DNA from 4 places in the Pseudoalteromonas sp. M8 genome. Region 1 is predicted to be linked to each of the others. Evidence: predicted binding sites of a transcription regulator. Region 1 holds the regulator's gene; each other region holds the start of a gene.
The links. The regulator sigma-54, encoded in region 1, starts transcription at its own class of promoters, with help from an activator protein. The targets are predictions, from matches to a motif close to GTTGGCACGNNNNTNGNNT.

Region 2: a site for sigma-54 is predicted at 2,871-2,889, ahead of GSF13_RS11615 (flagellar basal body rod protein FlgF). Genes of this name have one in related genera too.
Region 3: a site for sigma-54 is predicted at 2,590-2,608, ahead of GSF13_RS19980 (P-II family nitrogen regulator). Genes of this name have one in related genera too.
Region 4: a site for sigma-54 is predicted at 2,570-2,588, ahead of GSF13_RS20695 (DUF2726 domain-containing protein). Genes of this name have one in related genera too.

The regions. Positions count from the first base shown of each region.
Region 1 covers NZ_CP047240.1:417,623-422,111, reverse strand. The annotation lists gene lptA (lipopolysaccharide transport periplasmic protein LptA) at 1-216, shown strand, start outside; gene lptB (LPS export ABC transporter ATP-binding protein) at 216-941, shown strand; gene GSF13_RS06990 (RNA polymerase factor sigma-54) at 988-2,487, shown strand; gene hpf (ribosome hibernation promoting factor) at 2,517-2,804, shown strand; gene ptsN (PTS IIA-like nitrogen regulatory protein PtsN) at 2,806-3,264, shown strand; gene rapZ (RNase adapter RapZ) at 3,257-4,123, shown strand; gene GSF13_RS06970 (HPr family phosphocarrier protein) at 4,124-4,393, shown strand.
Region 2 covers NZ_CP047240.1:1,550,564-1,555,052, reverse strand. The annotation lists gene GSF13_RS11630 (flagellar basal body P-ring protein FlgI) at 1-455, opposite strand, end outside; gene flgH (flagellar basal body L-ring protein FlgH) at 565-1,248, opposite strand; gene flgG (flagellar basal-body rod protein FlgG) at 1,265-2,053, opposite strand; gene GSF13_RS11615 (flagellar basal body rod protein FlgF) at 2,070-2,834, opposite strand; gene flgE (flagellar hook protein FlgE) at 2,958-4,358, opposite strand; partial or broken gene GSF13_RS11605 (flagellar hook assembly protein FlgD) at 4,400-4,489, opposite strand, start outside.
Region 3 covers NZ_CP047240.1:3,359,141-3,363,629, reverse strand. The annotation lists gene GSF13_RS19990 (carboxypeptidase) at 1-954, opposite strand, end outside; gene GSF13_RS19985 (diguanylate cyclase) at 1,231-2,460, shown strand; gene GSF13_RS19980 (P-II family nitrogen regulator) at 2,650-2,988, shown strand; gene GSF13_RS19975 (ammonium transporter) at 3,002-4,231, shown strand; gene mrcB (penicillin-binding protein 1B) at 4,393-4,489, shown strand, end outside.
Region 4 covers NZ_CP047240.1:3,531,643-3,536,131, reverse strand. The annotation lists gene tyrS (tyrosine--tRNA ligase) at 1-104, shown strand, start outside; gene GSF13_RS20705 (cobalamin biosynthesis protein) at 167-1,123, opposite strand; gene mtnN (5'-methylthioadenosine/S-adenosylhomocysteine nucleosidase) at 1,123-1,830, opposite strand; gene GSF13_RS20695 (DUF2726 domain-containing protein) at 1,939-2,529, opposite strand; gene GSF13_RS20690 (NYN domain-containing protein) at 2,674-3,180, opposite strand; gene GSF13_RS20685 (hypothetical protein) at 3,221-3,910, opposite strand; gene GSF13_RS20680 (NUDIX domain-containing protein) at 3,983-4,489, opposite strand, start outside.

The DNA of each region.
Region 1 (4,489 bases):
GTAGCGAAGGGAACCCTAGTGATTTCTGGTGATGCTGAAATCAATCAAACTGGGCAAAAAATCAATGCTCAAGTCATCACCTATGACATTGAAAAGCAATTGATCAGCGCTGAGCGCTCAGACCAAGAAGACTCTCGAGTAAGAACCATCCTTGTTCCTGTTGATGACAAAAAAGACGCTAAAGAGAAAAAAGCGCAGGAAGAAGGTAACAATTAATGAGCGAGCTCAAAGCAACTGGTCTAGCAAAGAGTTATAAAGGTCGTCAGGTCGTCAAAAATGTTGGTTTAAGTGTTCAGGCTGGCAGTATTGTAGGCTTATTAGGACCAAATGGTGCAGGTAAAACCACTACGTTCTACATGATTGTAGGGTTAGTACCAAGCGACAAAGGCTATATTCAGATTGATGACGAAGATATCACTTTGTTACCGATGCACAGCCGTGCACGACTTGGTATTGGCTATCTACCGCAAGAGTCTTCAATCTTTAGAAAACTCACGGTCTATCAAAATTTGATGGCGATTTTAGAAACTCGAAAAGACTTATCTAAAGTTGAAAGAGAAGCTGAACTAAACGAGTTACTGGATGAGTTTAATATTCAACACATTCGCGACTCACAGGGCATGGCATTGTCGGGAGGCGAAAGAAGACGAGTCGAAATTGCTCGCGCTTTAGCCGCAAACCCTAAGTTTATCCTGTTAGATGAACCTTTTGCTGGTGTTGATCCTATTTCGGTGTTAGATATAAAGACAATCATAGAGCACCTAAAAAACCGTGGTATCGGTGTGCTTATCACCGATCATAACGTTAGAGAAACACTGGACGTATGTGAAAAGGCCTACATCGTTTCACATGGTGAGTTAATCGCTGCAGGCACGCCAGAACATGTTTTGGCAGATCAAACCGTAAGAGATGTCTACCTAGGCGAACAATTCAAGCTATAGTTAAGACGTAGTATTAATAACTGTTAAAAAGGATTGTTAGAGATACATGAGGCAATCATTACAGCTGCGCATGGGGCAGCAACTTACAATGACTCCGCAACTGCAACAAGCCATTCGCTTGCTGCAGCTTAGTACATTGGATCTGCAACAAGAAATACAAGAAGCATTAGACAGCAATCCATTGTTGGAAGTGGAAGAAGGTGATAATACTGACGGCGAAAACGCTGACCAACACAGCCAAGAAAAGAGCCGTGCTGACGACAATCAAGATTCAGCCGATGAAACGCAGGTTAGTGACTATGAGATAGACTCAGATACCGCCATGAGCAAAGACACTGTGAGCGATGACCTTGCCATGGATGTCACTTGGGACGAGTATATGAGTGCAGCGCCTGCTGCAAGCTCAGGTCCACTTCCCGATGACGATAATGTTTATCAAGGGGAAACCTCTGAATCTCTCCACGATTATCTCATGTGGCAACTCGAACTGACACCATTTAGTCCAACAGATAGAGCTATTGCGATTGCGATTATTGAAGCGGTCGACCTGTCAGGCATTCTAACACTGTCTTGCGAAGACATTTTAGAAAGCATTAATGACGAGAATAGCGAAGAGCCTATTGAGCTAGATGAAGTCGAAGCCGTACTCAAACGCATTCAGCTTTTTGACCCTGTCGGTATCGCAGCGCGTAGTTTACAAGAATGCTTATGCATTCAGCTCAACCAATTCGCCCCAGATACCCCATGGATTGCCGAAACAAAAATGATCCTGACAGAGCATATCGACTTGCTTGCCAGCCGTGACTATCGAACTTTGGCTAAGAAAACGCGCCTTAAAGAAGCCGATCTCAAAGAGGTCATGACGTTAATACATAGCCTTAACCCAAAGCCTGCGGCAAGCATTATTCATGAAGAGCCTGAATATGTGATCCCTGACGTATCGGTGAAAAAAGTAAAAGGTCGTTGGGTCGTAGAGCTAAATCCTGATGCTATGCCTAAAATAAGAGTAAATGACCATTACGCTGCGATGTCTAGAACGGCGAAATCCAGTACGGATAGTCAGTTTATTCGCTCACATTTACAAGAAGCAAAGTGGTTTATTAAAAGCTTAGAAAGCCGAAATGATACTTTATTAAAAGTTACCAATTGCATTGTGCAACAACAACAGGCATTCTTTGAACATGGCCCCGAAGCAATGCGCCCTATGGTGCTAAATGATGTTGCTGAAATGGTTGAGATGCATGAGTCCACAATTTCCCGTGTGACAACACAAAAATACATGCATACACCTCGGGGAATATTTGAGCTGAAGTATTTCTTCTCTAGCCATGTAAGTACGGAAAATGGAGGTGAGTGCTCTTCTACAGCAATTAGAGCACTTATCAAAAAGCTGATAGCTGCAGAGAATACCGCGAAGCCATTGAGTGACAGCAAAATTGCAGATATCTTAGCTGAGCAAGGAATTAAGGTAGCGAGACGTACGATTGCAAAATATCGTGAATCCCTAGCCATTCCACCGTCAAATCAGCGTAAAAGCTTGATATAAGACGTAAAACCCAAGAAGGAAAAATGCTTATGCAACTAAATCTAACTGGTCGCCATGTAGAAATTACTGACTCATTAAGAGACTATGTCACCAACAAGTTTGCGAAGCTAGAAAGGCACTTTGATCATATCAATAATGTGCATGTGATCCTTGATGTCGAGAAACTAGTACAAAAAGCAGAAGCAACATTACACGTAAACGGCGGCGAGCTATTTGCATCAACAGAGCATCAAGATATGTATGCCGCAATTGATGGCCTTATCGACAAGCTAGATCGTCAAGTTATTAAACACAAAGAGAAGCTCACTCGACACTAAGATGAAATTAAGTGAATTAGTGAACAAGGACTGCAGTAAAGCTGCGGTCCTTTTTAATAGCAAAAAACGTATTTTAGAATACATCAGCGAACTGGCTCATAGCCAAATTCCAAATACCAGTCAGCATGCTATCTTGGACGCCTTAATGGCGCGAGAGAAATTAGGCAGCACAGGGATCGGTAAAGGCATTGCCATTCCCCATGGTCGACTTGAAGGTTTGGATAAAATCCTTGCAATGGTGCTTGTCAGCGAGCAAGGGATCCAGTTTGAAGCCATAGATAAGCAGCCTGTCGATATTTTTGTCGCGTTCATCGTACCTGAAGGTGATAATCAACAACACCTGAAGACCTTAGCGGCGATTGCTGATACACTCAAAGACAAGTCTTTTTGCAAAATGCTTAGGCAAGCAAAAAGTGATGATGAGTTATATGCAGTGATCCAAGGTGAACTTGATGAGTGATGAAGAAAAAGGACTCGAGCTTATCATTATCAGTGGCCGCTCAGGCTCTGGTAAATCTGTAGCGCTTCGAGTATTGGAAGACTTAGGCTACTATTGTGTGGATAACATTCCAGTCAATTTGCTACCGTCTTTAGTCCGCAGTGTTTCGGACAATTATAATAAAATTGCAGTCAGTATTGATGTTAGAAACTTACCTAAAGAACAGGACGAGTTTAATGACATTCTTGAATACTTACCAGGCTTTGCCAAACCTACCCTGTTTTATTTAGACAGTGACGATCAAACCCTGATAAAGCGCTTCTCAGAAACACGACGTTTGCACCCTCTTTCACTGCATAATCTTCCATTAGATGTTGCGATAAAGAAAGAACGGGAATTGTTAGACGTGCTGATCACTCGCGCCGATTTTCTCATTGATACTACAGGCCTGAGCGTTCATCAACTTGCAGAAGATATCCGCGAAAAAATCTTAGGTAAAAAAGACAAACAACTCATTATTACCTTTGAATCTTTCGGCTTTAAACACGGCATCCCAAAACAAGCGGATTACGTTTTTGATGCGCGCTTTTTACCCAACCCACATTGGGAGCCTGAGCTTAAGCCGCTAACTGGCTTAGATCAGCCAGTCAAAGACTATTTGTCGAGTCACAGCATCGTGCAAAAGTTTACTTGGCAGATCCAAACCTTCGTACAAACTTGGTTACCACACTTAGAGCGTAACAATCGCAGTTATCTAACGATCGCAATAGGATGTACAGGTGGGCAACATCGCTCGGTATACTTAGCGCAAACCATTGGTGAACGTTTTGCTAAAACCCATCCCAACGTCAAAATTCGTCACCGAGAGCAAGAGGGTTAAATGTTAGAAGATACGTTTTTAATCCAAAACAAACTCGGCCTGCACGCTCGAGCAGCGACGGTTCTTGCGCAATTAGCAACCCAATTTGATGCCGAAGTGACCTTATATCAAGGAGACAAAAGTGCTGCTGCTGACAGCGTACTAGCGCTGTTGTTACTTGAAAGCAGCCAAGGGAAAGAAGTCCGAGTGGTTTGTGAAGGTCCTGATGCTCAGTATGCACTAGACGCCATTGGCGGACTGATAGAAAATAAGTTTAATGAATCCGAGTAATCGTCAGTAAAACAATAAGGCCTGATTCATTTACTCCCTGCTAATCTCCCCCTCCTCCGTAACCAAAGTGGTCTAATAAGTCTCTCATAATTAAGC
Region 2 (4,489 bases), 1.1 Mb from region 1:
GTAAACGGACTTGGTACCGCTCGCTCCACTGTCGCGCCGTTTGCCACCCGACCAACAGTCGGCGTATTGATCACAACTCGACTCCCATCGGCACCATCAGCACCCAAACCACCAACAATCAAACTTCCTTGCGCAATTGCATATACGTTACCATCGACCCCTTTTAGAAAGGTCTGAAGTAAAGTACCGCCTCGTAAACTACCAGCACTACCAATAGATGAAACGGTAACGTCAATGGTTTGGCCGGGCTTAACAAAAGGTGGCAAGTCTGCGTGAACCGCAACAGCCGCAACATTTTTAATTTTTGGCTTTAAGCTTGCGGGCATCGTGATCCCAAAGCTATTCAACATCGCTTTAAAGCTTTGCTCGGTAAATCTGGTTTGCTCACCGGTACCAGGCAAGCCTACAACTAGGCCGTAGCCAACCAGTTGGTTTGAACGAACACCTTCAACCATACTGACGTCTTTAACTCGCTCAGCAGAAGCCAAAGAAGAAAAACCAACCAACGTAATGGCCGCACCGATAAGCAAAATATTCTTAAGCATATTGTTCATTTTCAGCACCTTAAAACGGCATCAGCGCGCTCATAAAGAAACTCGTTAACCAACCTGCACTTTGCACTTCTTGTTGGTCACCTTTACCTGAATATTGAATTCTGGCATTTGCCACTCGATTAGACTCAACAGTGTTATCTGCGGTCACATCCTGAGGTCTTACCAACCCTTCTAAGCGAATAAATTCCTCGCCAGTATTGAGGGTTAACCACTTTTCACCGCGGATCACTAAATTACCGTTAGGCAATACTCGGGTTACATTGACTGATATATTCCCGAATAAGCTATTTGACTGATTAGACTTCGAATCACCAGAGAAAGAAGAACTGGATTTAGCACCAAACTGTATCGCTTCCTTTCCGATATTGATGGCATTGCCACCAAGACCAATCACAGGGTCTAAGCTCGAATCACTGGATTTATCCAGCTCAGAATTTGCAGCTTTGGTCGCCTGAGTCGTTTCTCTGAGTACGATGGTAATAATATCGCCGACTCTTAACGCTTTTTTGTCAGCATAAAGATCATTGGAGAACTGCGTATTAAATAATGACCCTGTTGCCACCATTTGGGCTTGATTATCCTCGGGATAGATAGGCGCATAATACGGATCGTCACGCACCACATTTTTATTTTGTGTTGTACTACATCCAGATAATGCAGCGACCGTTACGATGGCTAAATATAATGCACGCATAATACCCCCTACCCAATTACAGCTGTTGATTAATGTAGCTCAGCATCTGATCTACCGTTGAAATCACTTTTGAGTTCATCTCATACACGCGTTGTGTCTCAATTAGATTTACAAGCTCTTCGGTCACATTAACGTTTGACGTTTCAAGTGCGCCTTGCACAATCTTACCTAGCCCTTCAACGCTTGGATTACCTTGTACTGGTGCACCACTTACCGCAGTTTCTGTGTACAAGTTTTGTCCAATCGGTTCAAGACCTGATGGATTAATAAAGTCACTGATCGTCAACTGTCCGATAACAACGTTTTCAGCTTGTCCTGCAACGCGCACCGATACTTCACCATCTTGAGAAATAGTAATTGACTGTGCATCGTCGGGTACGTTCATCTCAGGTAACACAGGAAAACCCGCACCTGAGGTAACAATTCGACCTTCTTCATCCGTCGTGAACTGACCGTTTCTTGAATACGCAGTTGTACCATCTGGCATCTGAATCTCAAAAAAGCCCGGGCCTTGGATCATCCAATCCAAAGAGTTTTCGGTACTTAACATATTACCTTGAGAAAAGTTCTTTTGGTTGGCGACTACTTTGGCACCTGCACCAAGCATCAAACCAGACGGTAATTCTGTATCTTGAGAGCTGCGGCCACCTGGCTGATTGATGTTTTGATATAATAAGTCTTCGAATATCGCCCGACTCTTTTTGTAGCCGACGGTACTGGCGTTCGCCAAGTTGTTCGAAATAACTGAAATATCAGTTTGCTGAGCATCTAAGCCTGTTTTACTTATCCACAATGCCGGATTCATGATCTCTACCTCACTCTTAAACTATGCGTAGGAGCGAAGTGTGTCGCTCATCTATTTCTTCAGCTGTTTTCATCAGCTTAATTTGCATTTCAAATTGTCTTTGATGGTTGATCATATCCACCATCTCATGAACGGGATTGACGTTGGACATCTCTAAGAAGCCACTCATCACTTTTGCGGTTGGTGATATTTCACAAAAGCCACAGATCCCATCTTCTAGCTTATCTTCTTTTGGTCTATAAAGGCCGTCATTGCCTTTTTGCAGCTTATTATTATCTGCTTCAATAATTTTCAGCCGATCAACCACTTCAAGAAAGTTAGCAGGAGCGCCTTGTGGACGCACTTGAATAGAGCCATCGTCACTAAACACCACTTTATCAACGGGGATAGGTAAGACAATAGGTCCACCTTCGCCAATAAGTTGACGCCCATGAGCTGTGACCAACGCACCGTCATTACGAATATTGAGCGTGCCGACTTTGGTGTAAGCTTCTTCACCCGAGGCATCAACAACACTGATCCATGATTTATCATCTACTGCAATATCTAGCTCACGGCCAGTTTCAACGATTGCGCCACCGGTCATATTCGTACCTGGACGTTCTTGCATAGCAAAAACCCGAGAGGGTAACCCTTCTCCGAATGCCTGCATTGAACGCGCTTGAGCAAAATCTGCTTTGAAGCCAGTCGTGTTGGCATTAGCAAGGTTATTCGCTTTGAGTGCCACACCGCGTAAGCTCTGCTTAGCGCCTGACATTGCGATATACACCATTTTATCCATGACGATGACCTATAAAATTCAAACTTAATCTAGTTAATGCAAACACAGTGCCAAAGTGATGAGATGTTTTTGACGGGCATAAAAAAGGCTGCCTTTGTAGCAGCCTTTGGAGGGCATAATATATTATCGGATCTGTAATATATTTTGTTGTAATGTTGAGTTAACCTCAAGCGCTCGAGAGTTCGCTTGGAAGTTACGCTGGGCACTGATAAGGTCAACTAACTCGTTTGTGAGGTTGACGTTCGATTGCTCTAACGCCGATGAACTAATACCACCAAGCGTACCTGTGTTTGGCTCGCCTGCTAGGGGCTCACCGGAAGATAGACTTTTCTTCCACTCAGTATTACCAATCGCTTGGAGGCCTTGAGAATTCGGGAAGCGTACGAGCGCGACTTGCCCTAGGAAAGTCGAGTCACCGTTAGTGTATGAAGCTACTACTTTGCCATCAGTACCAATATCAATACCAGCTAGTCGACCTACGGTTGCACCGTCTTGTTCCAGAGCTTTCACTTCAAATCGACCTGATGAATATTGTGTCGGTAACTTCTGAGCCGTGTTTGCTTCATCACGCCAGTTAACAACAATATCATTCGGGAAGGTTGCGCCGTTTTCTAACAAGTTTGACATACCGATAGTTGGGTCAACTGCATCTTGAGGTCCAGCAAGACTTAAGGGGTTAAATGTCGAGCCAGTATTGTTGTTAAAAACAAGCGGCGTAGCTGAAGGATCGGCAGCCGTCTGTGATGGAATACCGCTAGCATCGAAACGGAACACACTAACTGGCGTATAAGGAACAGGTGGTGTTGCTGCTGGATCAATTTGCTGCGCATTATGGTTAAAAGGTTTATCGTCCATTGTTGCGTAAGTTGACCATTCATTATCCGCCGTTTTTCTGAAGAATAGCTGCAGTGTATGTGATTCACCCAGTGAGTCATATACCGTAATTGCCGTTCTTGAGTTATACGATGCACTTTGCGTAGGATCGAATGCAATCGTAGGTGGCTGCGCCGTTGCATCTAGATTAAATGATGTATAAATTTGCGATGTTGCTCGAGGAGACCCTGATGCATCTGGAATTTGAATTGGCGATGTTGTGCTTAGACTCAAAGACGTTGTATCACCCGTTGATGGATCAACAGGGAAGCCTTGCAAGTAGTCACCTTTTGCATTCACGATAAAGTTGTCTTTATTTAATTTAAATGCACCAGCTCGAGAATACGTAAAATCCTGTGATTGAAGAGAATTTGACATGGCAAAATAGCCTTCGCCCTCAATCGCCAAGTCTAGCGAGTTCTGCGTGAACTTTAATGACCCTTGGTGAAACTGCTGCGCTACCATAGTAGTTTGTACACCATCACCATTTTTCGTTTTGCCAGAGCTAAAAACCGAAGACGCGTAAACATCAGCAAATTCTGCGCGAGATTCTTTAAAACCCGTCGTGTTCACGTTAGCAATGTTATTTGCTGTTACGTCCAAGTCTTTTTGCGCGGCGGCAATACCTGTCAGTGCTATATTGAAACTCATACTCTCACCTCTAAGTTCTTAAGGTTAATTCTTTAAAACTACTATGCTATTTCAGCAATATCAGTTAAGCGCACCGCGCCTTCTTTGGTATTAATGACGATGCCGTTAGCACCATTAACATTAACACTGTC
Region 3 (4,489 bases), 1.4 Mb from region 1:
GCGCTCGCTTAAGCCACTATATTTAGCAACGGCCTGTGTCACACTTTGCTTTTCTTGGGCACTGATAAATGCGCCTTTGGCGAGTGCGGGAAGATACTGATCAACCGTATATTGTTCAACCTCTGCAAGTACTTCGAGTAAATCTTTATTTTGCAATTCAGAAGACAGCGCTTTGTGGTACCAAGCGGCGGCAGCGTAATACGGTAAACGGTTTGCCACTTCAACCGGACCTTCTCGTTTAATGCCGATTTCTGTAGGAGATACCAACACCACGCCATTGAGATAAAGCCACTGATTGTTTTGCATCGCGTGCGCAAGACCTGACACTCGAGTCGTGCCGTAGCTCTCACCAATCAGGTACTTAGGAGAAAGCATACGCTCATTGCGATGAATAAATGTATTGAGCCATTCGGCTAAGTACTTCACGTCCGCGTTGACGCCAAAAAACATCTTTGTTTGTTCGGCTTTACCCGGATATTTACCTTCAGCATTTTTGAGTACGCGAGAATAACCTGTGTTGACTGGGTTTACATAAACAATATCGGCAACATCTAGCACTGAATATGGGTTGTCTTTCAAGCCGTAAGGTTGCAGTGGATATCCTTCGTCATCAATTTTTAATACTCTTGGGCCAGTATAGGCAATGTGCATCCACACGGAAGCCGAGCCCGGACCACCGTTAAATGAGATCAGCAGCGGACGTTTGCTCATATCTTTGATTTTTGTGCGCTTGTAGTAGGTGTAATGCAACGTTGCAACTGCGTCGCCGTTTTCATTCCACACCGGCTGCGTGCCTGTTGTCGCGGTGTAGTTAATACGTTCACCTTTTATTTCGGCTCTATGCTCAGTTGTTATTTTATGATCTATCTCAATTGCGCGGTTGTGCTCCTCAGCTATGCTTGGTGCTGAGAGTAGGGCACAACTCATGAGCAATAGTGGTAGTAGTTTTTTCATTGCTTCCTCGGTATTGCATTAGGTATGTCTGCATTAAAGAAGTATTTCATCTGAAATTCAAAGCCGTTGAGACAAACTCAACAAAAAAAACGGCAGGTTTGAAAAATAGGCTGTTGTAACCTCGTTTATCGAAAAGTAACGAATTTGAGCCGATTTGGTTTTTTTTAGTGCAAGATTCGCGTATATTTAATACTTAATTATGTAGTAATAAAGTATTTAGCCTCGTTAAATTCTTGTTTCACTGCGCTTCTCGTTGTACTTAAGAGATCTCAATCCATGCAAAGAATTTTAATTGTTGAAGACAGTAAAGTCGTACAACAGGTATTGCGACACCTTGCTGCTCAGCATCTAGATGTCGAAATCGATTTTGCTTGGTCCCTCAAGGAAAGTAAGGACTTCTTAGCACAGCACCAATATACATTGGCGCTGGTAGATTTAACGCTGCCCGATGCGATGGACGCAGAGGTCGTGCAGCTCACGCTTAGCCACAAAATACCCACCGTGGTGTTGACCTCAAAAATAGATGAATATAGCCGCCAGCAAATGCTTGAAATGGGTGTGGTGGATTATGTGATTAAAGATAACCGCGATTCATACCTATACGCGGTCAAGTTAGCATCTAGACTATTGAGAAACCAAGGTTGCAAGGCGCTGATCGCCGATGATTCTGTGATCAGTCGCGCGGTAATGAAGCAGATGCTTGAAAAGCAATTATTTACAGTGCTTGAGGCGCAAGATGGCGAACAGGCATTGGAGATGTTGCTATCTGACCATGAAATTAAGCTACTGCTGACGGACTTTGCGATGCCGACGATGGATGGCTTTGAGTTGGTAAAATCCGTTCGTAATAGTCGTGGACGAGATGAGTTGGCGATTATTGGTCTGTCTGGCGCAGGAAGTCATGGTTTGTCAGCAAAGTTTATCAAATACGGCGCCAATGACTTTTTGGCAAAACCTTTTATGAGTGAAGAGTTTCATTGTCGTATCATGCAGACGATGGAACAGCTCAATTTGATCGCAGAAATCAAAGAATACGCGCATCGAGACTATTTAACAGGGCTTTATAACCGCCGCTATTTTTGTCAGCAAGCAGAGCGTTTAATCAAGAACAAACCGAGCCAGCATATATTGGCATTGTTAGACCTCGATCACTTTAAGTCTATTAATGATCAATATGGCCATGAAAGCGGTGATGATGTACTTAAACAAGTTGCTGATTTACTGCGTAGTGCATTTGGTCACTACATTGTCGCACGTATCGGTGGGGAAGAGTTTGCTTTGCTTATTCCAAGCTCAGATATGAAGATGGCAAAGCACATGCTAGAAGACTTTAGAGAGCGCCTTGCACAGCAAGCATTCAAAATTCCTGAGGGTAAGCATTATTGCACCATCAGTATTGGCCTCGCGGCTTGCCAATCAAAGAGTTTAAGCGAAGTAATGCGCAAGGCAGATAAGGCGCTCTACAAAGCGAAGGACAAACAACGAAATTGCGTTATCGCGCATTAGCTTTTCGTTATTTGGGTGTTTATGCACCAATTCAGTTCAGACTTAATATCAATGCACCTAGATGGTGCATTTTTTATGCGTGAAATTCCACCTCTCACTTTAATTCATTGTTAATTAAGGAATAAAAAATTTGGCATAAAGGTTGGATTACTGCATACAACAGGATCAACTGTCCTAAGGGGACTCAGCATGAAAATGATAAGTGCAATAATAAAACCATTTAAGCTTGATGAGGTACGTGAAGCGTTAGCCGATCTAGGGATTGAAGGTATGACGGTTGTTGACGTTAAAGGGTTTGGACGTCAGCGCGGTCATACCGAACTGTATCGCGGTGCAGAATATCAAGTCGATTTCATTCCAAAAATAAAAATAGAAATTGCGACATTAAGCGAAAACGCCGAGCGCGTTGTGGAAACGGTTACAAAGGCTGCGTTCACTGGAAAAATTGGTGACGGAAAAATCTTTGTTTACGACTTAGACCAAGTTGTTCGGATCCGTACCGGCGAACTTGATGAAGAAGCCATTTAAGGGGAGCCGAACAATGGAAAATACAATAATAGAACTAAAATTTTCATTAAATACCTTTTACTTTTTGATCTCTGGTGTCTTAGTTATGTGGATGGCTGCCGGATTCGCTATGCTTGAAGCGGGATTAGTACGCTCAAAAAATACCACTGAAATCCTTACCAAGAACGTCGCACTGTACGCCATTGCTTGTACTATGTATCTGCTTATTGGTTACAACATCATGTATGTCGATAATGCCGAAGGTGGGGTTTTACCAAGTCTCGGTGCGCTCATTGGCAGTGCAGCTGATGATGCCGACCATGCACTGCAATCCGACTTTTTCTTCCAAGTGGTATTTGTTGCAACGGCTATGTCAATTGTCTCTGGCGCTGTTGCCGAGCGTATGAAATTGTGGGCGTTTTTAGCATTTTGTGTGGTGTTAACTGGTTTTATCTACCCGTTAGAAGGCTATTGGACGTGGGGCGGTGGTTTCTTATCTGAGCTTGGCTTTGTTGACTTTGCCGGTTCAGCCATTGTGCATGGTGCCGGTGCTGCTGCGGCACTAGCGGGTGTTCTGTTACTTGGTGCGCGCAAAGGAAAATATGGCAAAAATGGTGAGATTTACCCAATTCCTGGTTCCAACATGCCACTGGCTACACTAGGCACCTTTATTTTGTGGATGGGATGGTTTGGCTTTAACGGTGGCTCTCAACTGTTCCTTGCCGACAAAGAAAATGCCATCGCGGTCAGCCAAATCATGCTAAATACCAATGCGGCGGCGGCGGCAGGTGCGGTTGCTGCACTGTTGGTGTGTAAATTAATGTGGGGCAAGGCGGATTTAACTATGGTACTTAATGGTGCGCTAGCAGGTCTGGTGACTATTACCGCTGAGCCTGCCTCTCCAACACCTGTATTAGCGCTTATTCTCGGTGCCATAGGCGGTGCATTGGTGGTGTTTAGTATCGTTGCACTAGATAAGGCAAAAATTGATGATCCTGTCGGTGCTATCTCTGTTCACGGTATATGTGGTGCGCTAGGTGTGATGATGGTGCCATTTTCAAACTCAGACGCTACTTTCCAAGGTCAGGCTGTGGGACTTATCACTATTTTAGGTTTTGTTTTCATTGCTTCTTATATTGTCTGGAGTGTATTGAAAGCGAGCATGGGGATCCGCGTTGGCGAAGAAGAAGAACTAAGCGGTATGGATCAACATGATTGCGGCGTAGATGCCTATCCCGAGTTCGTGACAGTTCGCGGACAATAATACCAATTTGGCTCTCAGTCAATATTGTAAAGTTCTCGTTGTCTAAACAAAGTGAGTCCAACAGGGCTCACTTTTCTTTATATATATTATTCTACTTTCAGCAGTTGTTAATTTAGGTTACCCTACCATCTTGCGATTCATTTTTTAGTTTTACTTGGGTCATGACGGATAAAAAGAAACGAAAACCTGCCAACAAATCAAACGTCAAAGCGAACACTTCGCGTAAAAACAATACCCAGCAAAACGGTTCTAAGATGC
Region 4 (4,489 bases), 1.3 Mb from region 1:
ATGGCGAAGATAAAGTAACAGACACAAAATTAGAAGTTGCGAAAGGTTCTTGTGAAATCTACCAAGTAGGTAAGCGTAAGTTTGCGAAAGTTACGGTAAACTAAACAAGCTAATCTACTTGTTATAGCCGAAGAGGTCAGTGTTTTACTGGCCTTTTTTGTGGTTGTTACAACATTAAGCTAGCAAAATTTATAATCACAAGCAGTAAGGCGGAAGTAGCAATAAATAGCCAGCGCATTTGATTAAGTAGCCCGAGTAAATGCTGAATATGCTCAGCTGAGGGTTGCGCTTTTGCACCTACCCGCATCACATCATAACGTTCACCAAAATAAAAGCGCGGCCCTGCGAGCTGTGTATGTAAATTTGCGGCAAAGAAGCTCAGTGCCCATCCGGTATTCGTTTGGCTAAAGTGACGGCCGTAGTATTTAATGTAGTGCCAAGTTTGCTTTGGTCTAAGTAGCAATGAAAAGCAGGTAATTAATAATCGAATTGGTACAAACTCAACGAGCCAAATCACGCGGGAAAGGCTTGTCATAAAACGGGCTGAGGGGAGCATTACTTGCCGCCAAGCATGGTCGCATAGCAGTAACAGTTTATAAAATAGCGCGAGATAGGGGCCTGCCATTAGATACAGTAAAGCAATGACAAAAAAATGGCGCAGGGTATTTAATGCGGTGCTATCTATGGTGGCTTTACAAATACCAAGCTCTGTTAGCTTCTCTACATCTCTTGCTACCATTCCTTGCAACACGGCTCTTGCGGTTACTTTTTGCTTTGACTTTATCAGCGCGGAAATACGCTTAGCACGGCTTTCATGGCTAATATCTAAGCATAAAAACAACACCAGCCCACCGAGCCAATTAGGATAAAAAGCAAAGCTAATAATCGCATAAGTTAATACGGTGATGGTTAATATAGGGAGGAGGAATCCCAGTGTGCCTGATAACAGTTGATAACTAGAAGCCGCTTTGGGGCGATAAACTTTTTCGGCAATCGCTTTAAATATAAGGCTAAGAATAAGATTAGGGTGATAAAGTGTTGATAACCTTACCCCTAGGCTGGCAAAAATCGCCAGTAAGAAAATGATCAGGCCCTCATGGGCCTGAAGCAAGCTGTCGAGCACTAAAGCGTAACCTTATCCAGCTTATTAAGTAGTGCCATCACCATTTTAGAAGAGTTAACAGAAGCGACTTCTAGATACTCTTCGAATGATTGCGGTGATTCTTTGCCGGCGATATCAGATAGCGAGCGGATCACGACAAATGGCGTGTTTAAAGAATGACAAGCCTGCGCAATTGCCGCACCTTCCATTTCTACTGCTAACATCGTAGGGAAGTCTGCACGCGCCTTGTCGATGCGTACTGGGTCGCACATAAATGAGTCACCCGTACAGATCAAACCAACCATAGTTTGAATGCCTTCAAGCGCATGTACGCTTTGCTCTGCAGCTTCAACTAATTTTGTGTGCGAAGTAAACGCAGCAGGCATTTGCGGAACTTGACCAATTTCATAGCCAAACGCAGTAACATCTACGTCGTGATGACGTACTTCATTTGAAATCACCACATCGCCGACGTTTAGTGATGGTTCAAAGCCACCTGCAGAACCCGTGTTGATCACGCAATCTGGCGCAAAGTTGTCGATAAGCAAAGTTGTCGCAACCGTCGCTGCCACTTTACCAATGCCAGACTGTACAAGCGTTACGTCAAGACCAGCCAGTTTGCCGGTATAAAAAGTAAAGCCACCTTTGGTCAATGTTTGCGGGTTTTCCATGGTGTTACGCAAAATAGTAACTTCTTGCTCCATTGCGCCGATAATGCCTACTTTCATCAAAAGATTCCTAATTTGTGGTGGGGAAAGCCCCAATGTCAAAATTGCTTTTATTATACGAAAGGGGTTTTGATAGGTAAAACAAAAAACGGGCTGACGCCCGTTTTGCTAGATTTCTGCCAACTGAGTTGACTGTGCTTTTGCCTGTGAAGGAGACAGTACCGCAGGTTTGTAGGTGCGGTTTCTGGTTTTCTTTGGCATCTCCACTTTTTGGCCAAGCTTGAATAGGATTGCCGCACGGACCTCAGCGCTTTGGTAGCCACTTTTGATTTTCATACGAATGTGTGGAATACCCGCAGATTCCAGAGCGCCACTTACAAACCAATCTTTTTGTGCTTTATGGCCGTTTTTATTGGCGTTATTGACCAAGTCAACAGCGGCAACAATTTTCAGTGTCTCTTTGTCTACCAAGACATAATCCAACTGCTTATTTTTAGCTTTAGTTACCGCAGCACGACGTGCTTTTGGAGAGATACCCGGCTTGCACTCAATCACATCAATGAGCTTAATGCGGCTAACGATTTTATATCTATCGCCAACGGCACGTTCTAATAAATGTAGAAACGATGCTTCAACGGTGGTAAAAACAGATTCTTTACGATTAAATGGATAAGGATTGCCACCCACATCGGTGTACTTAGAAGCGACAATGGAAGCAACGACCACTAGAGCCAAAATAGCAAGTAACGCAAATTCCATACAAAACTCCAAATCAAAAAAATGACATCTGTGGTTTTATAAGCAATAGCTGTGCCATAAAATTACTTTACGGCAAGTCATAAGAATTTGTGTGGTTGGCTATGGAGGTGGACTATTTGTCGTATAGGAACGTATCTGACAGTGTTAATCGCCGTGATGTATTTCAGACCTGCGTCGACTAATTAATAGTTTACTATCAATAGGAATAAACTCACTAGCGGCACGGATCAGTGAGGCGGCGGTAAGCTGCGGCACGCCGTAAACTTCGACTCGGGTATGGTATTTATCTCTGAGTTTATTCGCGAGTAAATCAAAATCACCATCGCCAGTTACTAGAATAATTACATCGGATCCTGACGCGCATTCCATGGCATCAATGGTAATGCCAACATCCCAATCACATTTTGCGGAGCCATCGGCACGTTGAATATAAGGCTTTAACTTCACCTCAAAGCCAATCGCTCGCAGGATATTTTGGAACTGCTTTTGTTTGTCGTCACCCCGTTCGCTAGAATAGGCAATGGCTTGATATACCTCGCGATTAGCCGTTGCTTTACGCCAAAATGCGTTATAGTCAAAGCCTGTTTGGTAGGCTTGCTTGGTGGTGTAATAAACATTTTGAGCGTCAACTAAAATGGTGACTTTTTCCATAATGGACTCTTAGCAATAAATTTGCTTTATGATAGCAAGATTAGCGTTTGTTTAGCCATTTACTCATCGCGGCATCATAGGCTTTTTTAATGGCACCGCCATCGCAAGGGCGAGGCGGAGTACGCCAGTTATTACTTAATCCCTCTGGTGTAGGAATACTCGGATCGAGTCTAACCTCAGTATAGCACAAGCCATTTTCACGGTAGACTTTATAATGTGGTGTGGACGCGAGTAGCTCTCTTGGCTTGCTCGCAGCACTGGTTTGATGCGCTTTAGGTACGGTGATCTGCTGCGGCTTTTTTTGGTTTTGGCTGAGTACAACGTCACTGGGAGTGCGCTCTAAAAGTTGCTGACGAAATTGAGAGATTGCTTTGCGATGGTCTAACTTTTTAGGTTGCGTGACGACTGCTGCTTTGGCTATGTGCTTGGTTGTACTTTCAACCGTAGGCTTTTTTGGTTCCGTTTGCGCAGTTTTTAGTACTTCAACCGTATCGTCCTTCAGCGTCGGTTTTAACTCCTTTACTGGCTTATCTTCAGTTATCGCTGGTGTCTCAATATGCTCCACCTTGGGCTTGGCAGGCTCAATAACCAAATAGGTTTTCATTGCCTTAATTTCTAAAGGCTTTGAGGGGATATAAATACTTTGCTGCAAATACCAGCCGAGCAGTAGATGCAGCACAATAGAGCCAATAATGGTGAAACTAATTAGGTTGTTTTGGAGCGGCCGCATTATTCTTATTAATCCTTGAGTTATGCAGAGTTAGAGCTTAATCAACGTGTAAATGTTCCCTCAATAGACGAATTATTCTGTGATTAGTTGCGCCGATATGTGTTTCAGTAAAGTTAATTCACGCAAAATGGACATCCCTTTGTTATTTGCATCAGCAAGTTTAGCTTCATTGTGGGCTATGGCTTGATTTATGTTAATCCACAAAGGTTTCATACCATTAGCAAGTTCGTAATTCTCCATTGTTGGCAGATCAAATTTGCCACAGATCTCACAAACGTAGCAATAAGAAATAATATGTACATTATCATGATCTGGTTTATACCAAGGACGATACTCTTCATAGCGACCAAAAGGAGTGAGACCTGTAATGGATACTGCACCAGTTTCTTCTTTTAGCTCGCGCTCTAATGCTGCTTCTAAGCTTTCCCCCTCGTTAACGCCACCACCTGGTAAGGTGTAATCGTCATAACGTTTGGTGTAAAGCATAAGAATGTCGTTGCCTCTAAGGACTATGGCGCGAGTGGTCTCTCTAGTAAAGCAGCTGCCTTGAAGCGGAATGACTGGGGTGTTGTTTAAGCT